DNA from 3 places in the Streptomyces sp. NPDC006393 genome. Region 3 is predicted to be linked to each of the others. Evidence: riboswitches for the same ligand, from Rfam matches in the RefSeq annotation. Region 3 holds a riboswitch; each other region holds the start of a gene.
What was found. Region 3 has a riboswitch for thiamine pyrophosphate ahead of thiC (phosphomethylpyrimidine synthase ThiC). Riboswitches for the same ligand answer to the same signal wherever they lie in the genome.

Region 1 (11,250 bases), on a different contig from region 3:
GATCGATCCCGGCGGGAGGTGAGCCGCGCGTGTACGTGTGCAGTTGCTTCGGCGTCACCGAGCAGCAGGTCCAGCAGCACGCGGAGAACGGCGCATGCACGCCCCGCCAGATCGCCTCCGCCTGCAAGGCGGGCACGGACTGCGGTGGCTGCGTCCGGCGCATCCAGGCACTGCTCGGCCGGGGCGCCTGCCCGCGCCGGGAACTGGCCGACCGCGGAGCCTCGCCGTTCCCCCGCCTGCCCCGGCCGACCCCGGCGACGGAACTCGGCGACGCCGCCTAGAGCCGCTCGGCGCAGCCTGGAGCCGCTCGGCGTCCTAGTGCGTCGAGAAGCCGTGTGTGCCCGGGCCCGAGGGGTCGGGCTGGCTCTGCTCGATCACCGTGGACAGGTAGAGGGCCTCGCCCAGCTTGTCCACCAGCTCCAGCTGGGTGTCCAGGTAGTCGATGTGGTGCTCCTCGTCGGCGAGGATCGCCTCGAAGATGTTCGCGGACGTGATGTCGCCCTTGTCGCGCATCACGTCGACGCCCCGGCGCAGCCGGTCGATGGCCTCGACCTCGATCTGCCGGTCGGCCCGGAACATCTCCGTCACCGTCTGCCCGACCTGCACATGGAAGAGCCGCTGGTAATTGGGCAGGCCGTCCAGCAGCAGGATGCGGTCGGTGAGGATCTCGGCGTGCCGCATCTCGTCGAAGGACTCGTCCCGGGTGTACTTGGCGAGCGTCGACCACCCCTTGTGGTCCTGCAGCTTCGAATGCAGGAAGTACTGGTTGATGGCGGTGAGCTCGGCGGTCAGCTGCTCGTTGAGCAGTTCGAGGACCTCGGGGTCGCCTTGCATGCTGCGGGCTCCTTCCGGACGAGTCTGGGCCGATAGCGCCGCATGATTGCACCGGCATACAGAGCCGTCCAGTAAGTGCACACTTAGTGCGAGCTGCCCGAATCATCCCCGGGCTGGTCATGTGCACCCCGTCCGGTCTGTCAGGATGGAGTCATGGGTCAGCCGGTGGAACGCGCATCTGGGGACGCGTCTGGAGCGAGTGCGAAAGGAGCGTCCGAAGCGGCGTACGGGGGAGCGGCACAGCCGGAGCTCCCGCCGGGGCAGCGGTTGCAGCGCGGCTGGCCGGTCACGCACTACGGGCCCGTGCCCAAGTTCCGGCCGGAGCGCTGGGAGTTCCGGGTCTTCGGCGCCACCGCCGACGGGGAGAAGCACTGCTGGACCCACGAGGAGTTCACGGCCCTGCCGTACACCACCGTGGTGGCCGACCTGCACTGCGTCACGAAGTACAGCATGCTCGGCGCCGAATGGGGCGGCATCCCGGCCCGGACGATCCTGGACCTCGCACCGCCCGCGCCGAACGTCACCCATGTGATGGTGTGGGCCGAGTACGGCTTCAGCTCCAACCTCCGCCTCGCCGACTTCAGCTCCGAGCGCGCCCTCTTCGCCACCCACAAGGACGGCGAGCTCCTCACCGCCGAGCACGGCTTCCCACTCCGGCTGATCGTCCCCCACCTGTACGCCTGGAAGGGCCCCAAGTGGGTGCGCGGCGTGGAGTACATGACCGCCGACCGCCGCGGCTTCTGGGAGGAACGCGGCTACCACAACCTCGGCGACCCCTGGAAGGAACAGCGCTACTCCTACCAGGAGGAACCGGGCGACGGGCCCGAGCTGTGAGGTCCTCCGCCCGGCTGCCGCTCGACCTGCCGCTCAGCCGTCCCTGAGCTTCTTCAGCCGTTCCACGTCCGCCGCGTGCCCCTCCTTGCCGCCGGGGGTCTCGATGATCAGGGGGACGCCCTCGGTGGCGGGGTGGGTCAGCAGGGCGCGGAAGGGGTCCTCGCCGATGTGGCCGGCGCCGATGTTCTCGTGCCGGTCCTTGTGGGCGCCCACCACGTCCTTGGAGTCGTTGGCGTGGATCAGCTTCAGCCGGCCGGCGCCGACCGTGTCCACCAGCAGGTCCAGGGTCTGGTGCATGCCGCTCGGGCCGGTCAGGTCGTGCCCGGCGGCGAAGACGTGGCAGGTGTCCAGGCACACGCCCAGCCTCGGATGGTTCTCCAGCGCCTCGAAGTACGGCCCGAAGTCCCAGGTCCGGGAGCAGAGCGAGGCGCCCTGGCCCGCGGTCGACTCCAGCAGCAGGTACGGGTCGTCGTCGTGGGTGAGTTCGTCCAGCAGCGGCAGCAGGTGCGCGCGCACCTGCTCCAGCGCCACGGCCCGGTCCCGGCCGCCGGTCGCGCTCCCCGTGTGCACGACGACGCCCAGCGCGCCGATCTCCCGGCCGCGCCGCAGCGAGTGCCGCAGCGACGCCACCGACCGCTCGACGGTCGCCTCGGTGTGCGAGCCGAAGTTGATCAGGTACGGCGCGTGGACGTACGCCGGTATCGACTCCGCCGCGCAGGCCGCGCGGAACTCCTCGTCCTGCCGCGCACTGCCCGCGGGCGTGGCCCAGCCACGCGGATTGGCGACGAAGACCTGCACGGTCTCGGCGCCCAGCGCACGGGCGTAGGACAGGCCCACGGAGTGCAGACCGCCCGCGACGGGGACATGGCTGCCCACGGGATTGCGGGAGCGGCCCGGCAGGGCCTCAAGGGCGCGGGGAGAGGGGGAGTGCTCACTGCTCACCCGTTCAGGGTGTCACGTGACCGGCGGGCGGCGGCCAGGGGCCGCCGTGATCCCGGTCTCCCCACCGCCGGCGATGACGGCCGTCACCTGATGGTGATCGTTATCGTCGAGCCCTTCGGCGCCCGCTCGCCGCCGTCCACCGACTGCTTCTTGACGGTGTCGCCGAACAGCCCGAGGATCCCGCGGTCCTCGTCGACCTTGAAGCCGGCGTCCTGAAGCGTCTTCTTCGCGTCGTCGACGCTGTCGCCCGTCACGTCCGGCACCTCGACCATCTCCGGGCCCTTGGACAGCGTCAGCGTGACCGTGTCACCCTCGGCGGCCTTGCCGCCGCCCGCCGGGGTCTGCGCGGCGACCTGCCCCTGGTCGTACTCGGAGTTGATCCGCTGCGGCGCGACCGTCACCTTCAGACCCGCCTCCTGAAGGTCGGACCTCGCCTCGTCCAGGTCCTCGCCGGTGACGTCCGGCACGTCCACCGGGCGGCCCTTGCTGACGACGAGCGCGATCGCCGAGCCGGCGTGCCGCTCCGTGCCCGCCTCGGGGTCCGTGCTGATTACCGAGCCCTTGGGGATGCCCTCGCTGAACGCCCGGCTCACCATGCCCGGCTCCAGCCCGGCCTTCTTCAGCAGGCCCTGCGCCTCACCCAGCGGGCGCCCCTTCAGGACGGGCACCTCGACCGTCTCCGGGCCGTCGGAGACGGTGAGCGTCACCGAGTCGTGGCTGCGGATCCGGGCGCCCGCCTCCGGGTCCGTGCTGATGACCGTGCCCCGCGCGACCGTGTCGCTGTAGGCGTGCTTGACGTCCTTGACCCCGAGACCGGCCTCGTCGAGCCGCTGCCGCGCCTGCGCCTCCGTCTTTGCCAGCAGCGGCGGGACCTTGGTGAACTGGCCGGAGTTGATGTACCACACGCCACCGCCGACCCCGAGGACCAGCAGGACGGCGGCGACCACGGTCAGCAGGACGCGCCGGGGCCGGCGGGCCGGACGCCGCGGCGCGGGGGGAGTCTCCAGGCGGCTGGTGCGATGGAGCGCCGCATGGTCCGCGGAGGTCTCGTCGTCCTCGTTCACGGGCAGGGGGCGCGGCACCGTCAGCGCCCGGGGTATGACGCTCGTACGGTCCTCGGCGTTGTCGTGGCCATCGGTGAGCGCCTGCGGCGGCACCGCGTCCAGCTGCTCCGCGCCGAGCGCCGAGCGGGCCTCGCGGACCCGCGCGAGCAGCGCCACCGCGTCGTGCGGCCGTACCTCCGGGTTGCGGGCGGTGGCCGTCGCCACGAGCTCGTCCAGCTCGTACGCGAGCCCCGGCACGGCGGCCGACGGCGCGGGCACGTCCTCGTGGAGGTGCTGGTAGAGCACCTGGGCGGGGCTCTCCCCCTGATGGGGCTTGCCACCGGTCAGCATCTCGTAGAGCACGACCCCGCACGCGTAGACGTCGACCCGGGGGTCGGCGGTGCCCTGTTCGATCTGCTCGGGGGCGAGGTAGGAGACGGTCCCGAGGACCGTGCCGGTGGTGTTCGTCACCGTGTTCACGGCCCGCACCAGACCGAAGTCGGCGACCTTGACCCGGCCGTCGTCCCCTATCAGGACGTTCTCCGGCTTCATGTCGCGGTGCACGAACCCGGCGCGGTGCGCGGCGCCGAGCGCGGCGAGCACCGGCTCCAGGATGTCCAGAGCGGCGCGCGGCTGGAGCGCCCCGCGCTCGCGCAGCACGTCGCGCAGGGTGCAGCCGGAGATGTACTCCATGGCGAGGTAGACGTACGACCCGTCGGTGCCCTGGTCGAAGACCTGCACGACGTTGGGGTGGTCCAGGCGGGCCGCCGACTTGGCCTCCCGTATGAACCGTTCCACGAAGGAGCCGTCGGCCGCGAGCGAGGGGTGCATCACCTTCAGGGCGAGGACGCGGTCCAGGCGGGTGTCCAGGCCCCGGTAGACCGTGGCCATCCCGCCGACGGCGATCCGCGCGTCGACGCGATAACGGCCGTCGAGCACCTGCCCGACCAATGGGTCCTGAAGGGTCGTATCCACGCAGGCGAGTGTACGAGCCACGACGGACACCCACCCCTCCCAGCCGGGTTCGGCAGCGCGACTGAAGCCGACCTGTGACGGTGCCGCCGCCGTCTGCGGGCAGTCGTGCGCCACGGAGCCTGCGGGCAGTCCTGCCGCACGCCAGCCTGCGGGCAGTCGTGCCGCAGGGCGGCACGGGTGAGCGCAGGGCGGCACCCACCCGAGCGGCAAGCGAACGACGCACCGCAACCCCACGAGCACCTAGAAAGCCGGCCGCTCCGGATCCAGCACGGCCAAGCCCTCCGCAGGAGAGGACGCCTCGGCGAAGTGCCGCTTGGGGATCCGCCCCGCCAGCCGCGCCATCCGCCCCGCCGCCACCGCGTGCCGCATCGCCTCGGCCATCACCGCCGGCTCCTGCGCCCGCGTCACCGCGGAGGCGAGCATCACCCCCGCACACCCCAGCTCCATGGCCAGCGCCACGTCCGAGGCCGTGCCGGCGCCCGCGTCCAGGATCACCGGCACGCGCGCGTGCTCGACGATCAGCTGGAAGTTGTGCGGGTTGCGGATGCCAAGACCGGACCCGATCGGCGAGCCCAGCGGCATGATCGCCGCACAGCCCACGTCCTCCAGCTTTCGCGCCAGCACCGGGTCGTCGTTGGTGTACGGCAGCACCGTGAAGCCGTCGTCGACCAGCGTCTCCGCCGCGTCCAGCAGTTCGATCGGGTCCGGCAGCAGCGTCCGCTCGTCGGCGATGACCTCCAGCTTGATCAGGTCGGTGCCCAGCGCCTCGCGCGCGAGACGGGCCGTGAGCACCGCCTCGCCCGCCGTGAAGCAGCCCGCCGTGTTGGGCAGCACCCGGATGCCCAGCTTCTCCAGCACCGACAGCACGGAGCCGTGCACCGAGGGGTTCACCCGGCGCATGGCGACCGTGGTCAGTTCCGTGCCGGACGCCACCAGGGCCCGCTCCAGCACGTCCAGGCTGGGCGCACCGCCCGTGCCCATGATCAGCCGGGACGCGAAGGACGTGGCACCGAGGACAAGGGGATCGTCGGCCATGGGTCAGCCTCCCTGCACCGCGGTCAGCACTTCGACGCGGTCGCCCTCGCTCAGGGTCGTGGACGGCCACTGCGCGCGCGGGACGACGGTCTCGTTGAGGGCGGCGGCCACCCCGGAGGGCGCCGCGGTCAGGCTCCGCACGACGGTGTCCAGAGCGGTGCCGGGCGAGAACCGGTGGGGCTCGCCGTTGACGGAGATGTTCATGCGGGCTGCTCCGTGAGGGCGGCGGCGAAGCGCCGCGGGGTGAAGGGACGGGCCTCGTCCGGGAGTTCGCCGGTGGCCAGGGCGTGCGCCATGGCGTCACCGGTGACCGGGGTGAGCAGCACGCCGTTGCGGTAGTGGCCGGTGGCCAGCAGCAGCCCGTCCAGCTCGGTCGGGCCGAGCAGCGGCGCGTTGTCGGGTGAGCCGGGGCGAAGCCCGGCCCGGGTCTCGGTCAGCGGCAGCTCGGTGATCCCGGGGACCAGTTCGTGGGCGTCGCGCAGCAGTTCGTACACCCCGCCGGCCGTCACCGTCGTGTCCCAGCCCAGCTCCTCGCTGGTGGCGCCGACGACCAGCTCGCCGCTCACCCGCGGCACCAGGTAGACGTGGCTGCCGCGCACCACGGCCCGCACCGTGCGGCTCAGGAACGGCGCGTACCGCTTCGGCACGGTCAGCCGCAGGACCTGCCCCTTGACCGGCCGCACCGGTGGCAGCACCTCGTCCGGCACCCCGGCCAGCTGCCCGCTGCGGCTGCCCGCGGCGAGCACCACCTGTCCCGCGCCGAGCTCCGTGCCGTCGCGCAGCACACAGCCGGCGGCCCGGTCCCCGCGCACGGTGAGCCGCTCGGCCCACGCGCGGTGGACGACCACCCCGGCCCGCTCGCACGCGGCCACCAGGGCGGCGGCGAGCCGTCGCGGGTCGATCTGGTGGTCGCCGTCGACCCGCAGCCCGCCGCGCACGCCCGGCGCGAGCATCGGCTCCAGGCGCCGGCAGTCCCGCCCGGACAGCCACTCCGACTCCAGGCCCGAGGCGCGCTGGAGGTCGTGCAGTTCCCGCAGGTGGGCGCGGTCGTCGGCGTCCAGCGCCACGGCGAGCGTGCCGCAGCGGCGGTAGCCGAGGTCGTGGCCGGTCAGCTCGGTCAGCTCGGCCGCGAAGTCCGGGTAGCGGCGGGCCGAGGCGAGGTTCAGCCCGAGCAGCGTCTGCTCGCCGTAGTGCAGTTCCGTGACGGCGGCCAGCATTCCGGCCGCGACCTGCGCGGCCCCACCGCCCGGTTCGGGGTCCACCACGGCCGTGGTGAACCCGCGCTGCGCGGCCCGCCAGGCCGTCACGAGTCCGATGATCCCGCCCCCGATGACGAGGACGTCTGACGTACGTGGCAACGACATGGGCGTCCAGCCCCTCCCTTCGCCGGCATGACCCGGATCAGGTTCGTACGGTCGGAGGCCGCCAGCCTCCCTCTCAGCCCGGTGCGTCCGGGCTCCCGCGAGTGCTTGTCGGAGGCCACCCTAGCCCCTGGGGCGGAGCACTCGTAAGGGAGCCTCTCGCATGCCCCCTGACCGACCGAACCGTCGGTGACTATGGTGATCAGGTGAGCGAGCAGACGCAGGAACAGGGCATGTCACAGCCGCGGCGGGTGGTCGTCGTCGGTGCGGGCATGGCCGGTGTGCAGACCGCGGTCGCCCTGCGCGAGCAGGGCTTCACCGGCACCGTCACGCTGATCGGCGCCGAACCCCACCAGCCCTACGACCGGCCGCCGCTGTCCAAGGCGGTGCTGCTCGGCAAGGCCGAGGGCTCGGCCTTCGACGTCGACTTCGAGTCGCTCGCCCTCGAACTGCGGCTCGGCTGCGAGGCGCTCGCCGTCCGCCCCGAGGCCCATGTGCTCGACACCTCCGAGGGGCCGGTGCCCTACGACGTCCTCGTCGTGGCCACCGGCGCCGAACCGGTCCGGCTGCCCGGCGCCGAGGGCGTCCCCGGCGTCCATCTGCTGCGCACCCTCGACGACGCCGAACGGCTGCGGCCCGTGCTCGCCGAGCAGCACGACATCGTGGTCGTCGGCGCGGGCTGGATCGGCGCCGAGTTCGCCACCGCCGCCCGCGAGGCGGGCTGCGCGGTGACCGTCGTGGAGGCGGCGGACCGGCCGCTCGCCGGGGCCCTGCCCGCCGAGGTGGCCGCGCCGATGACCACCTGGTACGCCGACAGCGGGGCCGAGCTGCGCACGCACGCGCGCGTGGAGCACGTCGAGCCCGGTGCGGTGGTGCTCGACGACGGCTCACGGCTGCCCGCGGGCGCCGTCGTGGTCGGCATCGGCGCACGCCCCGCGACCGCCTGGCTCGCCGGTTCCGGCATCGCGCTGGGGGAGCAGGGGGAGGTGCTCGCCGACGACCGTCTGCGCACGTCCGTGGCGGACGTGTACGCGGTCGGGGACTGCGCCTCCTTCCCCTCCGGGCGGTACGGCGAGCGGCTGCTCGTCCACCACTGGGACAACGCGCTCCAGGGTCCGCGCACGGTCGCCGCCAACATCATCGGCCTGACGCCCGCCGTCTACGACCCGGTGCCGTACTTCTGGTCCGAGCAGTTCGGCCGTTTCGTGCAGTACGCCGGTCACCACACGTCCGCCGACGCCACCGTCTGGCGCGGCGAGCCGTCCGGCCCGGCGTGGACGGTCTGCTGGCTGCGCGGGGACCGGCTGGTCGCCCTGCTGGCGGTCGGCCGGCCGCGGGACCTGGCACAGGGCAGACGGCTGATCGAGGCCGGCACGCCGATGGACCCGGAGCTGCTGGCGGACCCGGCCAGGCCGCTGAAGGCGGCCACGGCGTAGCGCCGCGGGGCGCGCCACGGGGCGTGTCGCGGGGTTTCGCGGGGGCGTCGCAGGGCGCCGTACGTGCGATGTTCTCCCGCGGGTTCTCCCAGGTGGACGGGCCTGACTTCCGACTGTCAGTGGCGGATGGCAGGCTTGGATCCGTGACCGAGATTGACGCGAAGATCGATGCTCTCGTCCCCGACTGGCTCACCCTGCCCGAGATCGCCGAGATGTTCGGCGTCGAGGTGACGAGGGTGCGGCAGCTGGTGAAGGAGGGCCAGCTCATCGCCGTACGCCGTGGTGAGAACCGCGCACTGCACGTCCCCGCCGCCTTCATCGACGGGGACAAGGTCGTCAAGGGCCTGTCCGGGACCCTGACGCTCCTGCGGGACGACGGTTTCACGGTCGAAGAGATGATCGAGTGGCTCTTCACCCCCGACCCGAGCCTGCCCGGCACCCCCGCGCAGGCCCTGAGCGAGAATCGCGGCACGGAGGTGAAGCGCCGCGCCCAGGCGCTCGCCGTCTGACCGGTACCGCCTGAACAACCCGATCCGGCGTACGGGCCACGGCCGGGCGGCCACGGCCGCTTCGCCACAGCCGCCCCGCCGCGGCCCGTACGCCCTCGACACACCGCGCCGACAACGCAGCACCGCACCCAACCGGGGGGATCCACCCATGCCCGTGCCCGCCACCGACACCGCCGCAGTCGCAGCCACCGCCCGTGACCGGCTCGCCGGCGCGCGCCTGTACCTGTGCACGGACGCCCGCACCCGCCAGGGCGACCTGCCCGAGTTCCTCGACGCGGTGCTGGCCGGCGGGGTCGACATCGTGCAGCTGCGCGACAAGGGCATGGAGGCGGGCGAGGAGCTGGAGCACCTCCAGGTGTTCGCCGACGCCTGCGCCCGCCACGGCAAGCTGCTCGCCGTCAACGACCGCGCCGACGTCGCCCACGCCGCCCGCGCGGACGTGCTGCACCTCGGCCAGGGCGATCTGCCGGTGCCCGCGGCCCGCGCGATACTCGGCGACGGTGTCCTGATCGGCCGCTCCACGCACGCCGAGTCCGAGGCCGCCGCGGCCGCCGTCCAGGACGGCGTGGACTACTTCTGCACGGGCCCCTGCTGGCCCACCCCCACCAAGCCCGGACGCCACGCGCCCGGCCTCGGCCTGGTCCGGTACACGGCGTCCCTCGGCACCGACCGCCCCTGGTTCGCCATCGGCGGCATCGATCTCGGCAATCTGGACGAGGTCCTCGACGCCGGCGCCCGCCGCGTCGTCGTGGTCCGGGCGATCACCGAGGCCGAGGACCCCGGCGCGGCGGCGGCGGAGTTCGCCAAGCGGCTGCGGCAGGATCCGCCGGACACCCTCTAGCCAGAGGGGGTCGCCGCGGACGGACGGCGGGAGGAGTGGTTCCCGCCCTCTTGTCCGGTGGTTGTCCGATGGGTGGACAAGAATCCGGCAATTCCGGCAAATTCCCGGCGTTCGGTTGGGGGACCGCCGCCCCCTGGCTAACCTGCGAGTATGGCCCTCGGCACCGCATCCACCAGGTCGGACCACGCCCGCACCGTGCGCGACATGCTCGCGACGGGCAAGACGACGTATTCGTTCGAGTTCTACGCCCCCAAGACCCCGAAGGGCGAGCGGAACCTGTGGAACGCGCTGCGCCGGGTCGAGGCCGTGGCGCCCGACTTCGTCTCCGTGACCTACGGCGCGGGCGGCTCGACGCGCGCGGGCACGGTCAAGGCGACCGAGGCCATCGCCTCCGACACCACGCTCACCCCGATCGCCCACCTCACCGCCGTCGACCACTCGGTGGCCGACCTGCGCAACATCATCGGGCAGTACGCCGACGCCGGGATCCGCAACATGCTGGCGCTGCGCGGCGACCCGCCCGGTGACCCGATGGGCGACTGGGTGCCGCACCCCCGGGGCCTGACCTACGCCGCCGAACTCGTCGAACTGATCAAGACCTCCGGTGACTTCTGCGTCGGCGTCGCGGCCTTCCCCGCGATGCACCCGCGCTCCGACGACTGGGAGACCGACGTACGCCACTTCGTCGACAAGTGCCGCGCGGGCGCCGACTACGCCATCACGCAGATGTTCTTCCAGCCCGAGGACTATCTGCGGCTGCGCGACCGGGTCGCGGCCGCCGGCTGCGACACCCCGATCATCCCCGAGGTCATGCCGATCGCCAGTGCGAAGACCCTGGCGCGGATCCCGTCCCTCACCAACGCCGCCTTCCCGGCCGCCCTGAAAGAGCGGATCCTCACAGCACAAGACGATCCGACGGCGGTACGCTCCATGGGCATCGAGTTCGCCACGGAGTTCTGCGCGCGGCTGCTGGCCGAAGGGGTGCCCGGACTGCACTTCATCACGCTCAACAACTCCACGGCGACGCTGGAAATCTACGAGAACCTGGGCCTGCACCACCCGCCGCAGGCCTAGACCGGCCGTATCCGCGTACGACAGACTGCGAAGCGGCCACTGGGAGAGGGGCGTACATGGGCTGGACGGTCCTCTACATCGCGTTCGGCATCGTCGCGCTGTGGCTGCTCGGTGAGGTGCTGCTGCAGTACAAGGCGCGCCTGCGCTGGCGGTTGCTCGCCTTCGCCGGCTTCCTGTGTGTCGTGCTCGGTGTGCTGATGCCGTCCGTGGTGGTGATCGGCCTGGGCGCGGCCGCGTTCGCGGTCGGGCAGACGTACGTCACGCTGTCCTTCCGCCGCGGCTTCGCCGCCGGCTGGGCGGTCAGGCACCCGAGTGGCGAAGCGCCCAAGCGCCGCCGCGGCAAGGCCGAGCGTCAGGACCCGGCTC
Region 2 (11,250 bases), on a different contig from region 3:
AACCTGACCACCCCGTCCACGGCCTGCGCGCCGGCCACGCCGAGCGCACCGGCCACCCCGTCGAAGCCGGCCACCCCGACCCCGTCGGCGTCGTCGGCGACACCGTCCAAGCCCGGCACGCCGACTCCGGCCCCGTCCGAGTCGCAGAGCAGCACCGCTCCCGCGGGCGCCGTGAGCAACGCTCCCTCGCCCGCGGTCGGTGACTCCAACCTCGCCGAGACCGGTGCGAACTCCAACACCGGCCTGATCGCCGGCATCGCGGCCGCCCTGGTCGTCGTCGGCGGCGGCGCGGTCTTCTTCGGCCTGCGCCGTCGCGGAGCGAACAGCGGGCGCTGACACGCCTGCGTCCGGACGCCGGACGCCTCGGTACGCCGCCTGTGGCCCGTCCCCGAACCCGGGGGCGGGCCACAGGCGTTCACGCCGGCCGTGTGATCAGCCGAGCACCGCGACGTCGGCCGGGTCGAACTCCACGCCGACCTCGTCCCCGACCTCCGGTGCCGACCGCAGCGGGCAGGCCGCCTCCAGGCGCGGCGCGTCCTGCGGCTGGAGGTGGACGGCGACATGGGTGCCCTTGAAGGCGCGCGCGGCGACCCGGCAGCGCAGGCCCTCGTCGGTGGGCACGAGACGGACACCGGCGGGCCGTACGACGAGGGTGCGGGCGCCCTGGGGGGCGTCCCCGGGCACCGGAACCTTGCCCCACGGGGTGACCGCCGTCTCCCCCTCGACCCTCGCCTCGACGACGTTCTCGAAGCCGAGGAAGCGGGCCACGAACGCGTCCGCCGGCCGCTGCCACACCTCAAGGGGCGTACCGGACTGGGCGATCCGGCCCTCCCGCATCACCACCACCCGGTCGGCGAGCGCGAACGCCTCGCCCTGGTCATGGGTGACGGCCAGCACGGTGGTGCCCAACCGCCCGAACAGCTCCCGCAGTTCGACGACGAGGCGTTCGCGCAGCGAGCGGTCGAGCTGGCCGAGGGGTTCGTCGAGCATCAGCAGCCGGGGCCGGGGCGCGAGAGCGCGGGCGAGCGCCACCCGCTGCTGCTCACCGCCGGAGAGCGCGGCCACGGCCCGGGCGCCGGCGCCCGGCAGCCCGACCAGCTCCAGCAACTCCTCCACCCTGGCGGCCCGTTCGCTCTTCGGCGCGCCGCGCATCCGCAGCCCGAAACCGACGTTCCCGGCCACGTCCCGCTGCGGGAAGAGCTGATGGTCCTGGAACATCAGGCCGACCTCGCGCCGGTGCGCCGGCACCCCCGTCCGGTCCCGCCCGTCGAGCAGCACCCGCCCGGAGTCCAGCGGCTGGAGTCCGGCCACCGCCCGCAGCAGCGTCGACTTGCCGCTGCCGCTGGGTCCGAGCACACACACGATCTCGTGTTCGGCGACCGTGAGATCGACGGCGTCGAGCGCGGCCCGCCCGCCGAAGCGGACGGTCGCGGCCTGAAGGCCCAACAGCATCTAGAACTCCCCGCTCCGGTCGGTGCGCAGCCGTTCGAGGACGAGCAGCGCCACCGCGCACACCACCATGAGAATCGTCGACAGGGCCATGGCCTGCCCGTAGTTGAGGTCGCCGGGCCGTGACAGCAGCCGGGCCACGGCGACCGGCAGGGTCGGGTTGTCGGGCCGGGCGATGAACACGGTCGCCCCGAACTCCCCCAGTGACACCGCGAAGGCGAATCCGGCGGCGACCAGCAGCGCCCGCCGCACCATCGGCAGGTCGACCTCCCGCCACACCCGCCACGGCGACGCCCCGAGCACGGCCGCCGCCTCCCGCAGCCGTACGTCCACCGCGCGCAGCACCGGCAGCATGGTCCGCACCACGAAGGGCACGCCGACCAGGGCCTGGGCCAGCGGGACCAGGATCCAGGACTGCCTGAGGTCGAGGGGCGGCTCGTCCAGCGCGATCAGGAAGCCGAAGCCGACCGTCACGGCCGACACCCCGAGCGGCAGCATCAGCAGCGCGTCGAAGCCGCGCACGATCCGGCCGGAGTCCCGGCGGGCGAGCGCGGCCGCGGCGAGGCCGCCCACGGCCACGGCGACGGCGGTCGCGGCGGCGGCGTAGGACAGGGAGGCGCCGATGGCGTGGATCGGCGCGACCAGGAAGGTGCCGCCGTCGGCGTCGGTCAGCGCCCGGTAGTAGCCGAAGCCGGGTGCGGTGAGCGAGCGCTGCACCAGCACGGCGAGCGGCAGCAGCAGGAGCAGGGCGATCGTGGCGAGGACGGCGGCCAGCAGCGCCCACTGGCCCGCGCCGCGCGGACGGCGGGCCGTGAGGGAGGCGTCCACCAGCTTCAGCGCGGACTCCCGGTGCCGTACGGTCCAGGCGTGCACGGCCAGGATCGCGCCCACCGCCAGGAACTGGACGATGGTCAGCACGGCGGCGGTGGACAGGTCGAAGATCTCGGAGGTCTGCCGGTAGATCTCCACCTCGAGGGTGGAGAAGGTGGGGCCGCCGAGGATCTGCACCACGCCGAAGGAGGTGAAGGTGAACAGGAAGACCATGAGCGCGGCGGCGGCGAGGGCCGGGGCCAGGGCGGGCAGGGTGACCTTGCGCCAGGCCGTCAGCGGCGAGGCGCCCAGCATCCGGGCGGCCTCCTCCTGCCGCGGGTCGAGCTGGGCCCACAGCCCGCCCACCGTCCGTACGACGACCGCGTAGTTGAAGAAGACATGGGCCAGCAGGATCGCCCACACCGTGGTGTCCAGCCGCAGACCCCACAGCTCGTCGAGCAGCCCCCCGCGCCCGACCAGGGCGAGGAAGGCGGTGCCGACGACGACGGTGGGCAGCACGAACGGCACGGTGACCACGGCCCGAAGGACCTGGCGGCCGGGGAAGTCGAAGCGGGCCAGGACATACGCGCCGGGCAGCGCGACCAGCAGGGTGAGCGCGGTGGACGCGAGCGCCTGCCAGGTGGTGAACCACAGCACGTGCCGGATGTCGGACTGTCCGAGCACGTCCACGATCCGCCCGACGTGCCAGGTCCCGTCGTCCTTCAGACCGCGCCGGACGATCGCGGCGACGGGGTAGGCGAAGAACACCGCGAAGAACGCGACGGGCACGGCCATCAGGCCGAGCCGCGCCGCGTTCCCCTTGCGGCCGCCCGTACGGTCCCTGCCGCCGGCTACTTCAGGACGAGCGAGGTCCACGACTTGACCCACTGATCACGGTCGGCGGCGATCTTGTCGGGGGCCATGGTCTCCGGGTCCTTGGCCTGGGGGCCGTACTCGGTGAACTCCGCAGGCACCTGGGCGCCCTTGGTCACCGGGTAGACGAACATGTTCAGCGGCATGTCGTCCTGGAACCGCTTGGTGAGCAGGAAGTCGAGGAACGCCTTGCCGCCCTTGGTGTTCCGGGCGTTGCTGAGCAGTCCCGCGTACTCGATCTGCCGGAAGCAGGTGCCGTACGCCACCCCGGTCGGCGCGGTCTTCGGCCTGGGGTCGGCGTAGACGACCTCGGCGGGCGGCGAGGACGCGTAGGAGACGACGAGCGGACGGTCGCCCTTGGCCTTCTTTCCGCCCGCGGATCCCGAGAACTCCTGGTCGTAGGCCTGCTCCCAGCCGTCGACGACCTTCACGCCGTTGGCCTTGAGCTTCTTCCAGTAGTCCTGCCAGCCGTCGTCACCGTACTTGGCGGCGCTGCCCAGCAGGAAGCCGAGGCCGGGCGAGGAGGTGGCGGCGTTCTCGGTGACGAGCAGGTTCTTGTACTGCGGCTTGACGAGGTCGTCGAAGGAGGCCGGCGGGGCCAGCTTGTGGTCGGCGAAGTACTTCTTGTCGTAGTTGACGCAGATGTCGCCGGAGTCGATCGGTGTGACCCGGTGCTCGGCCTCGTCGACCCGGTACTCGGGGAGCACCAGGTCGGAGCCCTTGGCCTGGTACGGCTGGAACAGGCCGTTGTCGAGGGCGCGGGAGAGCAGCGTGTTGTCGACACCGAAGAAGACGTCGCCCTGCGGGTTGTCCTTGGTGAGGATGGCCTTGTTGACGGCCTGGCCGGCGTCGCCGTCCTCGAGGACCTTGACGGTGTAGCCGGAGCTCTTCTCGAAGTCCTGGAGCACGTTCTTGGAGACGGCCCACGAGTTGTGGCTGACGAGGGTCACGGTCTTGGAGTCCGCGGCCTTTGACGTCCCCTTGCCGTCGGTCGAGCCGCACGCGGACAGCGTGACGAGGCCGAGTCCGACCGCCACGGCGACGAACGTCTTGTTGTGCACTGGATGTCCTCCTGGGGGTTGGCCAGGAAGAGACGCGGCCCTGCCCGGGATCCGCGAGGATGCCCGGGCAGGGCGCAACAGCTCGAGTGATGACCGAACTTCCTACCCAGAATGACCTGGGCGAGGTTCAGAGGGTCTGCGGCCGGTGCCGCACTCTCAGCGCTGTGGCGCTCCCCTGTCGGAATATGAAGATATGAACGCCCACAGACTACCGCCCGTCCGGCTCCCGGCCACCACCCGGCCGTCGACGGGCCACCACCCGACCATCGACCGGCCACCGTCCGGCCGTCGACGGACCAATGTCCGGCCGTCGTCCGGCCACCGTCCGTCCGGCTACCTCTCGGTGGCCGCCAGCTGACCGCACGCCCCGTCGATCTCCTGGCCGCGGGTGTCCCGGACGGTCACCGGCACCCCGTGCGCCGCGATCGCCTCGACGAACGCCTTCTCGTCCTCGGGGCGGGAGGCGGTCCACTTGGAGCCGGGGGTCGGGTTGAGCGGGATCAGATTGACGTGCACCGGCTTGCCCCTCAGGAGGCGGCCGAGCCGGTCGCCGCGCCAGGCCTGGTCGTTGATGTCCCGGATCAGCGCGTACTCGATGGACAGCCGGCGCCCGGACTTCGCGCTGTACTCGAAACCGGCGTCCAGCACCTCCCGCACCTTCCACCGTGTGTTCACGGGAACGAGGGTGTCGCGCAGCTCGTCGTCGGGGGCGTGCAGGGAGATGGCGAGCCGGCACTTGAGGCCCTCGTCGGCGAACCGGTGGATCGCCGGCACCAGGCCCACCGTGGAGACGGTGATCCCGCGCTGGGAGAGCCCCAGCCCGTCCGGCTCGGGGTCCGTCAGCGCGCGGATGGCACGGATCACCCGGTTGTAGTTGGCGAGCGGCTCGCCCATGCCCATGAAGACGATGTTGGACAGCCGCGCCGGTCCCCCGGGCACCTCGCCGTCCCGCAGCGCCCGCATCCCGTCCACGATCTGATGCACGATCTCGGCGGTCGACAGATTCCGGTCGAGTCCGGCCTGGCCGGTGGCACAGAACGGGCAGTTCATCCCGCACCCGGCCTGCGAACTGATGCACATGGTCACCCGGTCCGGGTAGCGCATCAGCACCGACTCCACGAGCGTGCCGTCGAACAGCCGCCACAGCGTCTTGCGGGTGGTCCCCTGGTCGGTCGACAGATGCCGCACGACCGTCATCAGCTCGGGAAGCAGCGCCTCCTGCAGCTTCACGCGCGATCCGGCCGGAATGTCGGTCCACTGCTCCGGGTCGTGCGCGTACCGCGCGAAGTAGTGCTGCGAGAGCTGCTTGGCACGAAACGGCTTCTCACCGATCGCGGCCACGGCCTCCTTGCGCTCGGCGGGCGAGAGATCGGCAAGGTGCCGCGGCGGCTTCTTGGCTCCGCGCGGGGCGACGAAAGTGAGTTCTCCGGGCTTGGGCATGGTGGTACCAGTGTCGCAGATCATCTCCGGGGCCCCAGGCCGGAGCGGGGTGGGGGTGGTCATCTGCGGGCGGCGCCTGTCAGGGGACGGCCCGGGCCCGGCGCTGTCAGCTCTCCAGGTGCAGGCTTCACAGACAGGGCCGCGCGCACTGTTCCATGGTTCGCGGCATGCCACGTTGGAGAGAACCCTTACGGAGAAGGCCCGCTACGTGGGGGGAACATGGGTCCTAGGTTTTCGATCATGATACATACTGCTATACGCAGCTTGGATCTCTACGTAACCCTGGGAGCGGCGGTTACATTCGGCGTTCTAGGCCTGGTGGGGAACGCCTCACAGAACGTAATAACCTCCGGAATTCTAGCAATCCTGGCCCTTGTAGCCATATCTCTTTTGAGGTTGCGCTCACAGGGTGAAAAGATCAATCAGTCTCTGGCTGAAATCAAAGACCGACCGAGCGCAGATCGCTTCTTCTCCGAGGTTGACGACAGGGATGAGATCAGGGAGATGATCTCGTCATCGCGAGAAGTATGGCTTCACGGCTGGACGCTCGGAATACACCTTGTCTCATACGCGGATGAGATCAGGAGAGCCGTCACCAAAGGTCTGCATATCAAAATTCTCGTGATTGAACCGCATAGCACGGCCATGACTGTCGCGGCCAGCGAGGCAGAGAACCATAGTGCAGACGAACTCAGCTCCAACTTGGAGGCCAACCTCAGAAGACTGGCTGCACCGATCGAAGGACCCATAGCTGGAAAATTGGAGATCAAGACCCTCAGTTACGTTCCTCACAACACGGTCATCGCTTCCGATCCGTCAGCCAGACATGGGAAAATTGTCATGCGAATCGCGACTTTCCGGGCGGACCATTGGCAGCGGCCAACCTTTACAGTCACTCGGCAGAACGATCCCGGGTGGTACGACTTCTTCAAGACGCAGTTTGACAGCAAGTGGGAATCAGGACGCCTGTATGCGTCACTCCCGTAGAACGGACGCCACAAGCCGGTCCACTGATCACGGGTCTCGCCCGCCGGCAAGGCTGACGAAGCCCATGGGCGTCAGTGGTCGCCACTGAGCGACGGCGGCCGGCCCACAAGGGTGGCTTCACCCCCTGCCTCAAGGGGCACACGGTCAGTGAGACTCACGGAGGTACGAGATGAGCGCCGGAGAACGGGCCAAGGCAAAGGCCGAACAGATCGTCGGAAAGACCGTGCGGACGGCGGCCCACGCGATGCACAAAGAAGCCCTCGCGGCGAAAGGCGCCGCTCTCGAAGCACGAGGCAAGATGCGGGGCGCGAAGGAACAGACCAAGGGCTCCTTCAAGCGCTGAGCGTGCTGCCGCAGGCTTGAACCCGTACCAGGAACGGCTGAAGGCCCAGGGAGAGGGAAACGACCTCTTGCCTGGGCCTGCGGTGTTCGGAGCGGGCGTCAGGTGGTGGATCCGCGGATCGGGGGCTCAGCTCTCGGGGTCGTACATGATCTCGCGCACCTCCTGTGCGCACCGGCACGCCTCGGCGATCTTCGCAGCCCACATGAGCGCGTCCTCGCGCGAGGGGACCTCGATGATCGAGAAACCGCCGACGACCGCCTTGGTCTCGGGGAACGGTCCGTCCGTGACCGTGCCGTCGGTGGCCACGAGGCTCGCCTGCTGACGTTCCACCCCGGCGCCGAAGATCCAGACACCTGCGTCCTTGGCCTCCTGGACCACCCGGTGGGAGGCCTCGCCGACCGCCGCGAAGTCCTCCTCGGGGAAGGTCATCGATCCGTCGTCGAACGAGATCAGGTACCGCGCCATCGTGTTCGCCTCCATGTTCAGCGACCACCCGGCCGCCTCGTCGCTGCTCCCGGTCCGACAGAGCGCCTGTCAGCTTCTCATCGGTCGGGCGTCGTCGGTCCGAGGTGGCATGATCCGGTCATGAGCCTCGCCGCGCGACAGCTCGCCCTGGCCATGCTGGACCGTCAGCTTCTGCTCGGGCGCAGGCGTCTCGATGTGGCGGAGGCGGTTCGCCGGGTCTGGATCCAGGTGTTCCGGTCGCCGGAGCACGCCGGGTCCACGCTGCTGAACCTCGTCGTGGACGACCTGGACGGCGCGCTGTCGGAGCTCGCGGGCCGGGGCATCCGGGTCGGGGAGATCCAGCCGGGCGCCCAGCGGGTGCGGTTCGCCGCGGTCCACGACCCGGACGGCAACCGGGTCACGCTGATCGAGAATCCGGTGACGTAGCCGCAGCTCCCGGTGCGGCGCGGGTGGTCAGGACAGGATGCCGGCGATGGCGGTGACGAACCAGGACGCGTATGTCTTCGTCCGGTGCCAGCCGTTGCAGTAACGCCGCGGCCGGCGCCGCCCGCCCTGCGCGATGAGCGCCTCGCACCAGCGGCACGGCAGGTCGCCGTGGTAGGTGCCGTCCTTCTCCAGCCTTGCCCGCCCCATGAGCGGAAACCTTAGTGGCAGGTCCCGCCCGGGGGGAGGCGCGGTCGTCAGCTGCCTCCGACGAACAGCACCAGGAGCAGCCACACCACCGGGGCCGTCGGCAGGAGGGAGTCCAGGCGGTCCATGATGCCGCCGTGGCCCGGGAGCAGGGTGCCCATGTCCTTGATGCCCAGGTCGCGTTTGATCATGGATTCGCCGAGGTCGCCGAGGGTGGCGCTGGCGGCGACGGCGAGGCCGAGGACGAGGCCCTGCCACCAGGCGCCGTCGTCGATCAGGAACTGCGTGCACAGCGCCCCCGCCACCATCGCGAAGGTCACCGCGCCGAACAGGCCCTCGCGGGTCTTGCCGGGACTGATGCGGGGGGCGAGTTTGTGCTTGCCGAAGCGCCAGCCGACGGCGTACGCGCCCGTGTCGCTGACCACGGTGAGGATCAGGAAGGTCAGGACCCGGAAGGGCCCGTCGTCCGCGGTGAGCATCATCGCCACGAAGGTGGCCAGGAACGGCACGTAGAACGCCGCGAAGACGCCGGCCGTGACGTCCTTCAGATAGCCCTCCGGCGGCTGTGTCATCCGCCAGACCAGGACCGCGAGCGCGGTCAGTGCCATCGCCACCCAGGCGCCCTCGGCGTCGCGGACGTACCCGGCGACCACCATCGCGGCGCCGCCGACCGCCAGCGGAACCAGCGGAGCCCTGATGCCCTTGCGCTCCTCCAGCCGCTTGGTGAGCTCCCACAGGCCGACCACGACCGCGACCGCGATCACGCCCACGAACACGGCCTTGACGATGAACAGCGAGGCGATGATCACCACGCCGAGCCCGAGGCCGACTCCTATGGCAGCGCCCAGGTCACGGCCCGCGCTCTTCTTCTGCGGGGCGGGCGCCGGTTGCGGGGCGTCGGGCATGGGCTCCGGATTCTGCTGTGCCGTCCGGTGGGCGGGCGGCGTCTGCGGCGTGTCGTGGGGCCGAGGCTGGGGCTGGTGCTGAGGCTGGTGCTGGGACTGATGCTGGGGCGCCTGGTACGGCTGCGGGTCGTAGGTCCCCGGCTGCGGGTCGTACATCCCGGGCGGCCCCGGCTGCGGGTCATGGGGCTGCCGTGGGTGCGGCTGTGCGTCGTAGGACTGCGGGTGCGGCTGGGCGTGCGGTGTGCCGTACGGCTGTGGCTGAGCCTGTGGTTGGGGCTGGTGCCGCGGCGTCTCGTCGCGGAACAAGGGGCCGCCCGTCCGAGCGGCCCCCCGGTCGTCCTCCTGGCTTCCGCCGTGTGCGGGCACCTCGGGCACGATGGGCATGGGGCGAGTCTGCTGGGCGCCCTGCGCACCGTACGCGGGGTCCGCCGGGGCAACCCCCGGGACGGGTCCCTGGGCGGGTGACCGGTCCGTGGGCCCCCAGTACCCGGCTTGCGGCGGCGCTCCCCAGGAAGAGTCGTTCATCAGACCTCGAGCAGCTCCGACTCCTTGTGCTTCAGGAGCTCGTCCACCTGTGCGACGTACTTCGCGGTGGTGTCGTCGAGCTCCTTCTCCGCACGGCGGCCCTCGTCCTCGCCGACCTCTCCGTCCTTGATCAGCTTGTCGATGGCGTCCTTGGCCTTGCGGCGCACGGAGCGGATGGACACCTTGGCGTCCTCGCCCTTGCCCTTGGCGACCTTGATGTACTCGCGGCGGCGCTCCTCGGTGAGCTCGGGGAACACCACACGGATGATGTTGCCGTCGTTGCTCGGGTTGACGCCCAGGTCGGAGTCCCGGATCGCCTGCTCGATGTTGCGCAGCGCGCTCTTGTCGAACGGGGTCACGACCGCCATCCGCGGCTCCGGCACGGAGAACGAAGCCAGCTGGTTGATCGGCGTCGGCGCGCCGTAGTAGTCGGCCACGATCTTGTTGAACATCGCCGGGTGCGCACGGCCGGTGCGGATCGCGGCGAAGTCCTCCTTGGCGACCACGACGGCCTTCTCCATCTTCTCCTCGGCCTCGAGGAGGGTCTCTTCGATCACCACTTGCTCCTGCGTGTCTTGAGTGGAACCGGCTGCGGTTCCTTGTCGGGGCCGGCGGCCGGCTGCGTCGCGTCTTCTTCCTGCACGGTTCCCGACCGGCAGGACATTGTCCATCCCCCGGTCAGGGTCCGTCGGTGTTGCCGGTCAGTCCCGGCTGCCGTGGTCACCCACCAGTGTGCCGATCTTCTCACCCTTGACGGCGCGGGCGATATTGCCCTCCGCGAGAAGCTCGAAGACGAGGATCGGGAGCTTGTTGTCACGGCACAGCGTGATCGCCGTGGCGTCGGCGACCTTCAGGTCGCGCGTGATGACCTCGCCGTAGCCGAGGGAGTCGAACTTGACGGCGTCCGGGTTGGTCTTCGGGTCGGAGTCGTACACCCCGTCCACGCCGTTCTTGCCCATGAGCAGCGCCTCGGCGTCGATCTCCAGGGCGCGCTGGGCGGCGGTGGTGTCGGTGGAGAAGTACGGCATGCCCATACCGGCGCCGAAGATGACCACGCGGCCCTTCTCCAGGTGGCGCACGGCGCGCAGCGGGATGTAGGGCTCGGCGACCTGGCCCATGGTGATGGCGGTCTGGACCCGGCTGTCGATGCCCTCCTTCTCCAGGAAGTCCTGGAGGGCGAGGCAGTTCATCACGGTGCCGAGCATGCCCATGTAGTCCGAGCGGGCGCGGTCCATGCCGCGCTGCTGGAGTTCGGCGCCGCGGAAGAAGTTGCCGCCGCCGATCACGACCGCGATCTGGGCGCCGTCCCGTACGACGGCCGCGATCTCGCGGGCGATGGCGTGCACCACGTCCGGGTCGACGCCCAGGCCCCCGCCGCCGGAGAATGCCTCTCCGGACAGCTTCAGCAGAAACCGGCCGGTCACTTTGCCGTCGTCGCTCTTCTGGGCCTTGGTGGTCATCGAGATCCCGCCTCTGTTACGTGGTGCACATGCGAAGAAGGCCATTGCCGGTGGGGCGTGTTTCGCATCCCATGCAGCGGCAATGGCCTCCTCGTCAGATCTGCTGTCGTGTGTCACACGCGGGTGCGTGGTGAGCACCCGCGGGCGACGTGGACGACTGCTGTCGACCCTATCGGGCCGGGCGTCCGTCGCGGTACGGACTTCGGACTCAGATGCCGACCTTGATGCGCGTGAAGCGCTTCAGGGTGACACCGGCCTCGTCCAGAACCTTCTGGACCGACTTCTTGTTGTCCAGCGCGTAG
Region 3 (7,504 bases):
CCGCGGCCGGCGGCTACTGCAAGGCCCTCATGGGCAACCACGAACTGCTGCTGCTGGGCGCCAAACGGTTCGGCGACACACCCGTCAACTCCGGGGCCGGCACCGCCACCTTCCAGGCCGCCTGGCTGCTCAACGGCGGCCAGAAGTCCGACATGGACCGCCTCCAGGACCACCACCTTCAGTGGATGGCCCGCCTCGACGCGATCGAGGAGGTCGACGGCTATCTGCTCGTGCACTCCGACACCACCGCCTACCTCGACTACGGCGACTCGATCGAAGAGGTCAACGACACCGTCCGCGAGACGCTCACGCGCAACGACGCGGACGAATGCTGGGACCTGTTCCGCAAATTCACCAAACGCTTCTCCTTCCGCGACGAGGGCGGCGCCGACGCCGTGCGCTCCCTCCTCGATACGTACGGCGGCACCCGCATCGTTCACGGCCACAGCCCCATTCCCTACCTGCTGGGCCACGTCGGCTCCGAGGACGGCGACGACACCGCGGACCCCGTGGTGGAGGGACCGCACGTCTACGCCGACGGACTGGCCATCGCGATGGACGGCGGCGTGACCATGGCCGGAAAGCTGCTGGTCCGGCAACTTCCGCTGGACTCCTGACCGTTCACCGCGCGGGCGTCCCCACGCCGCCCCCGGGCACGGCCGGGCACCCAATGGCACCCAATTTGTGAAAACCCCCTGTCACCGCGCGCCGTCACGGCTCTACCATCGGCTTATCCGTAGCAGGCTCCCCTCCGTTTCTGCCCGACGGCTCGCCGCCATGCGAGCCCCAAGCCCTACGGAGCATCGGGGGATGCACATGAACAGCGTTCCGCAGCACCTGTTGAGCGAGGACCGCCAGGAATACGAGCGGATCCTCGATGAGGCGCTGCGCTCCGCCCCACACCGCCCGGAACTGGCCGCGCTCGGCCAGCGACTCAACGCCGAACAACTGCGCACCATGGCGCTCAACGCCACCGCTCTGATCACCGCGGCGGCCGCCGCCGAGTACCACCACTACGTGAAGATCCGCGAGGAACTGCGCAGGCCCGCACCATCCACCCCGTCGTCCGCCGGCGAGACCGGCTCCTCCGAGCCCGGCGGGGCCGCGACCGGGCTCGCCGCCACCATGGGCGAGGTCGCCGAGACCACCGGCGCGGGCGCGGGCGCCGTCGTCGCGGTCCTCGCCCCCGTGCTCGCCGGAGTCGCGGCGGCCCTCTTCCTGCTCGTCGGCTACATCCTGGAGATGCTGGACCCGGCCCCCGCCTTCGCCCGGACCATGGTCACGGCGGGCTGGGTGTTCGGCGCCGTGACCGCGGCCTCGATCGTCGTCGCGGGCATCGGGCTGCTGCTCACCGCCCTGCGCAACCGCCCGTCGCCCGAGACGGGACCGTACGGCGAACTGGGCGCGGAACTGACCCAGGCCAGGCAGGCCTGGCACGACGCCCTGCTGGAACGCGGCATCCTGCCGTTCCTGCGCGACGCGCTCGCCGCCTCCGGCTCGACCGCACACCGTACGGACCCCTCGGCACCGAGCGGCCGCATCCCGCAACTCGGCTACGGCCGGCCCGGTTTCAGCAGCCCCGACGACGGCGTCCCGAGCTCCCGTCCGAGCTTCTCCAGCCCGGACTTCACCAGCCCGGACTTCGGAGGGCCCGAACACCAGCCGGAGTGACCAGCGCACCGGGGCCGCACCGGCCGACTCCCTCGGGGGCAGGCGGCTACGGCACCGGCTGGTCCGGGAGGCACAAGCGGTGCCCCCGGACCAGTACGACCACGGTGACGCTCCGCCGCGCTCAGTCGGCGATCGGCAGGTACACCCGGTTCCCCGCCTCCGCGAACTCCTTCGACTTCCGAGCCATGCCCTCCTCGATCTCGTCGCGGCTGGTGCCGTGTTCACGCCGGATGTCCTGCGAGATCTTCATCGAACAGAACTTCGGGCCGCACATCGAGCAGAAGTGGGCCGTCTTCGCGGGTTCCGCCGGGAGGGTCTCGTCGTGGAACTCCCGTGCCGTGTCCGGGTCGAGGGCGAGGTTGAACTGGTCCTCCCACCGGAACTCGAAGCGGGCGTCGGACAGGGCGTCGTCCCACTGCTGCGCACCGGGGTGTCCCTTGGCGAGGTCGGCTGCGTGAGCGGCGATCTTGTAGGTGATGACACCGGTCTTGACGTCGTCCCGGTTGGGCAGGCCCAAGTGCTCCTTGGGCGTGACGTAGCAGAGCATGGCCGTGCCCCACCAGGCGATCATCGCGGCACCGATGCCGGAGGTGATGTGGTCGTACGCCGGAGCGACGTCCGTCGTCAGCGGGCCGAGCGTATAGAACGGAGCTTCATCGCAGATCTCCTGCTGAAGGTCGATGTTCTCCTTGATCTTGTGCATCGGGACGTGTCCCGGGCCCTCGATCATGGTCTGTACGTGGAAACGCCCGGCGATGCGGTTGAGTTCCCCGAGCGTGCGCAACTCCGCGAACTGGGCCTCGTCGTTGGCGTCCGCGATGGAGCCCGGCCTGAGACCGTCACCGAGGGAGTACGTGACGTCGTAGGCGGCGAGGATCTCGCAGAGCTCCTCGAAGTTCTCGTAGAGGAACGACTCCTTGTGGTGCGCGAGACACCAGGCCGCCATGATCGAGCCGCCGCGCGAGACGATGCCGGTCTTGCGGTTCGCGGTCAGCGGCACATACGCCAGGCGCACGCCGGCGTGGACCGTCATGTAGTCCACGCCCTGTTCGGCCTGCTCGACGACCGTGTCCTTGTAGATCTCCCAGGTCAGCTCCTCGGCCTTGCCGTCGACCTTCTCCAGGGCCTGGTAGAGCGGCACGGTGCCGATGGGAACAGGGGAGTTGCGCAGCACCCACTCACGGGTGGTGTGGATGTTGCGGCCGGTGGAGAGGTCCATGACCGTGTCGGCGCCCCAGCGGGTCGCCCAGGTCATCTTCTCGACCTCCTCCTCGATCGAGGAGGTGACCGCGGAGTTGCCGATGTTCGCGTTGACCTTCACCAGGAACCGCTTGCCGATGATCATCGGCTCGATCTCCGGGTGGTTGACGTTGGCCGGCAGTACCGCGCGACCCGCCGCGATCTCCTCGCGGACGACCTCGGGAGAAACGTTCTCCCGGAGTGCCACGAACTCCATCTCCGGCGTGATCTCCCCGCGGCGCGCGTACGCGAGTTGCGTCACCGCCTGGCCGCCACGCCCGCGGCGCGGCTGGCGCGGCCGGCCCGGGAACACCGCGTCGAGGTTGCGCAGGCCCCCACGCGGCGAGGTGTGCTTGATCCCGTCGTCCTCGGGACGTACGGGACGGCCCGCGTACTCCTCGGTGTCGCCGCGGGTGATGATCCAGTTCTCCCGCAGCGGTGACAGGCCCCTGCGGACATCGGTGTCGACGAGCGGATCGGTGTACGGGCCCGAGGTGTCGTACAGCGTGACCGACTGCCCGTTGGTGAGGTGCACCTGACGGACCGGCACCCGCAGGTCGGGGCGTGAACCCTCGACATACCCCTTGTGCCAGCCGATGGACTTCCCGGCCTCCTGGGACTTCTCGTCCTGAGCGGAGGCAGGCGTGCGTACGTCCTTGTTGGTCATGAGACCTACTCCCTACGCCGGCATTACCCGGTAACAGGTTCGGCGGTCGACGCAGCGGTTCTCGTCTGCCGGCGTTTCATGTGAAACATCACTCGTTCCACGTGAAACATCGCAAAGACGAAGGTCAGCGCCCTCTCAGCCCGGTGCTCCGAGCTCCCGCGTGTGCAAAGGTGTCTCCACGCTAGCGTCATTTGTGGCGCGGTGAACAGTGGGCCCCTGCCGTTCTTGCGATGATCTGGCGGTGACCACGACACAGCAGTCCCCCCACGGGCCGCCTCCCGGGAGTGGCGGGCACGCGCACGCGCACGGCCACAGCCATGGACCGGCCGCCCCCGTCTCCCAGCACCTCCGCAAGGTCATCGCGGCCATCCTGATCCCGTTCGCCGCCGCGGTCGTGGTCGGGCTCGTGGTGCTCTGGCCCGGCGGCGCACCGTCGCACCAGCGCACCGGTGTGGGCTTCGACCGGCAGACGCAGCAGGCCACGGTCACCAAGGTGGTGGCGGTGAGCTGCAAGTCGGTGAACGCCTCCGGGGACACGCCGACCGGCGACACCTCGACGGCCGAGGGCTCCTCCGCGCAAGCCCAGGCGACCGGCACCTGCAAGAAGGCCACGGTCCGTGTCGACACCGGCAACGACAAGGGGCGTACCTTCACCGAGATCGTGCAGCCGGACCAGTCACGGCAGTTGCACCAGGGCGAGGAGGTCGTGGTCGCCTACGAACCCTCCGCACCGAAGGAACTGCAGTACTCGGTCACCGACGTCAACCGGCGCTTCCCGATGGCGCTGCTGGCCGGTGTCTTCGCGCTCGCCGTCGTGGTCGTGGGGCGGATGCGGGGCGTCATGGCGCTGATCGCGCTGGCGGTCAGCTTCCTGGTGCTGAACCTGTTCGTCCTGCCCGCGATTCTCCAGGGTTCGAACCCGCTGCTCGTGGCCGTGGTGGGGTCGAGCGCCATCATGCTGATCGCCCTGTACATGTGTCATGGCCTGTCCGCCCGCACATCGGTGGCGGTGCTCGGTACGCTGATCTCGCTGGTGCTGATCGGCGTCCTGGGCTCACTGTTCATCGGCTGGGCCGCGCTCACCGGCAACACCGACGACAACACCGGTCTGATCCATGGCCTGTACCCGTCGATCGACATGAGCGGTCTGCTGCTCGCCGGGGTCATCATCGGCTCGCTCGGCGTCCTCGACGACGTGACCGTGACGCAGACGTCGGCGGTCTGGGAGCTGCACGAGGCCAATCCGGCGATGGGCTGGCGCGGTTTGTACCGCGCGGGCATCCGCATCGGCCGCGACCACATCGCGTCCGTCGTCAACACCCTTGTCCTGGCCTACGCGGGCGCGGCGCTTCCGCTGCTGCTGCTCTTCTCCATCGCGCAGAGCAGCGTGGGGACCGTCGCCAACAGTGAGCTGGTCGCGGAGGAGATCGTCCGCACGCTGGTGGGCTCGATCGGCCTGGTCGCCTCCGTGCCGGTCACCACCGCCCTCGCGGCACTCGTGGTCTCGGCCGACCGTACGGGGAGCGGGCCGATGCCCGGGCGCGCGATGCCCGGCGTGCCGGCTCCCGCGCGCGGCGGCAGGGGAAGACGCCGCAAGCGGTGACCCCGGGGGACGGGATCTCCTGTCGCTTCATGTGACCGGGGTACGCGGTGAAGCGTTACGCCACCGCACACGCCCCGTTGCCGAAACGCTTCAGCCCGCGCTCTGTTCCTCGGCCAGGATGCGCCCCAGGGCCTCGTCGAGGTGCGCGTCGAAGTCGGCCAGAGCACCCTCTTGGCCCAGCGGCACCAACTTGTCCGTGCGGTCCAGGAACGCCACGAGAGGTGCCGTGGAGGAACGGAACAGCGCCCGGTCGCCGCCGACCTGAAGGCGGATCAGAACCTCGCTCAGCGAGTCCGCGTCCGCGGGCGAGATCCGGACATCGCCGTCCCCGCACGGTGTGCCCACCCCGTCGATCAGCAGCTCCCGTCCGAAGGCCCAGGTCACGGGGGCATCTCCGGGCAAGTGGAACGTCAGCCGTACGGCGTAGGGATCACAGGTCTCGTACCGCAGCTCCACCGGGATGCGGAAGGAGAGCTCCTCGGACACGAGAAAGCTCATCATGACCTCTGCCTGTACGGACTCGCGCATCGCTACCCCGTCATCTGCCGTCGACTGGCCGGGAATCATCCCCGTGACACTGTGGCATCTTGCTGAACGTACACAGCAGATCACAAGGAGTAAGTTTTCAGATACTGATAGCGAGCGCGAGGGCGCCGGCACACCGTTCCACCTCGTGCTGCAGTTGCAGCGCCGCGGTCATCAGCCGGTCGTCCTGGTGGGCGGGAAGCGACAGGGCGAACGTCACCGCCGTCGCGCCCACCGTGATGGGAACGGCCGCGCAGACCGTCCCCAGGGCGTACTCCTGCCGCTCCGTCACCGGCTGCATCCGGCGCATCCGTTCCAGACGCCGCAGAAAGCTGTGATCGTCACGGACCGTGTACGGAGTGATGGACCGCACGGGATAGCGGTCGAGGTGGTCGCGGCGGGCGCCGTCGTCCAGCTGGGACAGCAGGCACTGGCCGATGGCGTGCGCATGCCCGGTCTCCCGGAAGTCGGCCCACTCCTCGACCGCCGGACCGGCCGGGGTGTCGGAGACGCACATGACGTCGATCTCGCCGTCCCGGTACATCGCGTAGTACACGGGCGCACCGATCAGATCACGCCATTGTGCGAGCGTCTCGACGATCGTGGTGCGACGTTTCTGCGCGGCTCCGCTGCTGCTCAGCCGCTCGGCCGCCTCACCCAGGAAGAACAGCCCCCGGTCGCGGTGCAGATAGCCCTCATGGACCAGGGTGCGCAACAGGTGATATGCGGTGGGAAGGGCGAGGCCGGTCTCACGGGCCAGTTGTTTGGCCGGAGCTCCGTACTCGTGGCGCGCGACGGTTTCCAGCAGGCGCATCGCGCGCTGCACCGATCCGATGAGGGTCTGCTGCGGCTGAGCGTCCTGCTGCTCCAGCGTCGTCCCGGCATAGGACTGCCCCACCGGCGGCGCGGAGCGCGGCTGTGCGGGAAGCCCCGGGGAACGGGACGGCGTCCGGGGGCCAGGAGGCGCGTGCGGTCCTGCGGGTGCGGTGTCAACCGTGGCCAAGGGTCACTCCCGTAGCACGAGGGGGCAGCCCGTGCGGGGAGACACGGGTGGGAAACGCTGCCCGCGGGGGTCCTGCCCCCACGTCGATGCCCGGACCCTATCCGCCCGCCACCGCTTGCGGGCGGCCTGTCCGGGAAACTTCCCCCCCGCGAGGGAACCGGCGATTCCTGTTACCGATCACCGGTGTCCCCGCGTGCTCACCAGTCGCCGCGGGAGGAGGACCCCGCCATGAACTTCCGCACGATGTAGATCAGGCCGCCGACCAGGGCGACGAAGACCAGCAGCTTGAACAGCAGGCCGATCACGAAGCCCACCACGCTCGCTATCAGGCCGCCGAAGACGACCAGGGCGATGACCGGCACCGCGATCCACTTCACCCACCACGGCAGACCCGCGAAGATCTCTCGCATTGCCCTCGTCCTTACCTCTCCGCCGGCCCAGCGCCGGTGTCCGTCGGTGCCCCGCACCCCACGGTGCCGGGCACTGTCGATGTCCTGCACTCGATGCTATGACCGCCGGCGGCTCCGGCGGGGGCTTCGCACCCTTGTCATCCCCTGACCGTCCCCCTAGGGAACCCTGAGACGGCGCCTCAGGCTTCCGGCGGAGAGAAGACCACCAGGACCCGCAGATCCTCGCTGATGTGATGGAACTTGTGGGCTGCCCCGGCCGGTACGTACACCACGCTGCCCCGGGCCACCTCGGTCGTCTCCAGGCCGACCGTGATCGAGGCGCGGCCGCTGACGACCAAGTACACCTCGTCCTGGTGGTGCGGCTTCTGCGGGTCGTGCTCGCCCGC

Region 1: linked by a shared signal. The riboswitch ahead of thiO (glycine oxidase ThiO) and the one ahead of thiC (phosphomethylpyrimidine synthase ThiC) in region 3 are both predicted to bind thiamine pyrophosphate.
Region 2: linked by a shared signal. The riboswitch ahead of ABZ484_RS11060 (thiamine ABC transporter substrate-binding protein) and the one ahead of thiC (phosphomethylpyrimidine synthase ThiC) in region 3 are both predicted to bind thiamine pyrophosphate.

Annotation. Positions count from the first base shown of each region.
Region 1 is NZ_JBEXZD010000006.1:69,400-80,649, forward strand. It holds gene ABZ484_RS04840 ((2Fe-2S)-binding protein) at 30-281, shown strand; gene bfr (bacterioferritin) at 316-834, opposite strand; gene ABZ484_RS04850 (sulfite oxidase-like oxidoreductase) at 988-1,668, shown strand; gene ABZ484_RS04855 (deoxyribonuclease IV) at 1,702-2,610, opposite strand; gene pknB (Stk1 family PASTA domain-containing Ser/Thr kinase) at 2,694-4,628, opposite strand; gene ABZ484_RS04865 (thiazole synthase) at 4,869-5,663, opposite strand; gene thiS (sulfur carrier protein ThiS) at 5,667-5,867, opposite strand; gene thiO (glycine oxidase ThiO) at 5,864-7,027, opposite strand; TPP riboswitch at 7,025-7,136, opposite strand; gene ABZ484_RS04880 (FAD-dependent oxidoreductase) at 7,231-8,460, shown strand; gene ABZ484_RS04885 (Rv2175c family DNA-binding protein) at 8,604-8,969, shown strand; gene thiE (thiamine phosphate synthase) at 9,118-9,810, shown strand; gene metF (methylenetetrahydrofolate reductase [NAD(P)H]) at 9,961-10,884, shown strand; gene ABZ484_RS04900 (hypothetical protein) at 10,941-11,250, shown strand, end outside.
Region 2 is NZ_JBEXZD010000018.1:10,393-21,642, reverse strand. It holds gene ABZ484_RS11075 (LAETG motif-containing sortase-dependent surface protein) at 1-336, shown strand, start outside; gene ABZ484_RS11070 (ABC transporter ATP-binding protein) at 433-1,452, opposite strand; gene ABZ484_RS11065 (iron ABC transporter permease) at 1,453-3,054, opposite strand; gene ABZ484_RS11060 (thiamine ABC transporter substrate-binding protein) at 3,111-4,193, opposite strand; TPP riboswitch at 4,275-4,380, opposite strand; gene rlmN (23S rRNA (adenine(2503)-C(2))-methyltransferase RlmN) at 4,527-5,633, opposite strand; gene ABZ484_RS11050 (hypothetical protein) at 5,898-6,620, shown strand; gene ABZ484_RS11045 (hypothetical protein) at 6,790-6,963, shown strand; gene ABZ484_RS11040 (YciI family protein) at 7,090-7,443, opposite strand; gene ABZ484_RS11035 (hypothetical protein) at 7,549-7,854, shown strand; gene ABZ484_RS11030 (hypothetical protein) at 7,882-8,061, opposite strand; gene ABZ484_RS11025 (phosphatidate cytidylyltransferase) at 8,109-9,347, opposite strand; gene frr (ribosome recycling factor) at 9,488-10,045, opposite strand; gene pyrH (UMP kinase) at 10,190-10,948, opposite strand; gene tsf (translation elongation factor Ts) at 11,157-11,250, opposite strand, start outside.
Region 3 is NZ_JBEXZD010000031.1:743-8,246, forward strand. It holds gene ABZ484_RS15475 (metallophosphoesterase) at 1-617, shown strand, start outside; gene ABZ484_RS15480 (hypothetical protein) at 811-1,671, shown strand; gene thiC (phosphomethylpyrimidine synthase ThiC) at 1,793-3,577, opposite strand; TPP riboswitch at 3,570-3,747, opposite strand; gene ABZ484_RS15490 (YibE/F family protein) at 3,819-5,180, shown strand; gene ABZ484_RS15495 (SsgA family sporulation/cell division regulator) at 5,271-5,708, opposite strand; gene ABZ484_RS15500 (IclR family transcriptional regulator C-terminal domain-containing protein) at 5,806-6,603, opposite strand; gene ABZ484_RS15505 (DUF5326 family protein) at 6,906-7,118, opposite strand; gene ABZ484_RS15510 (cupin domain-containing protein) at 7,298-7,504, opposite strand, start outside.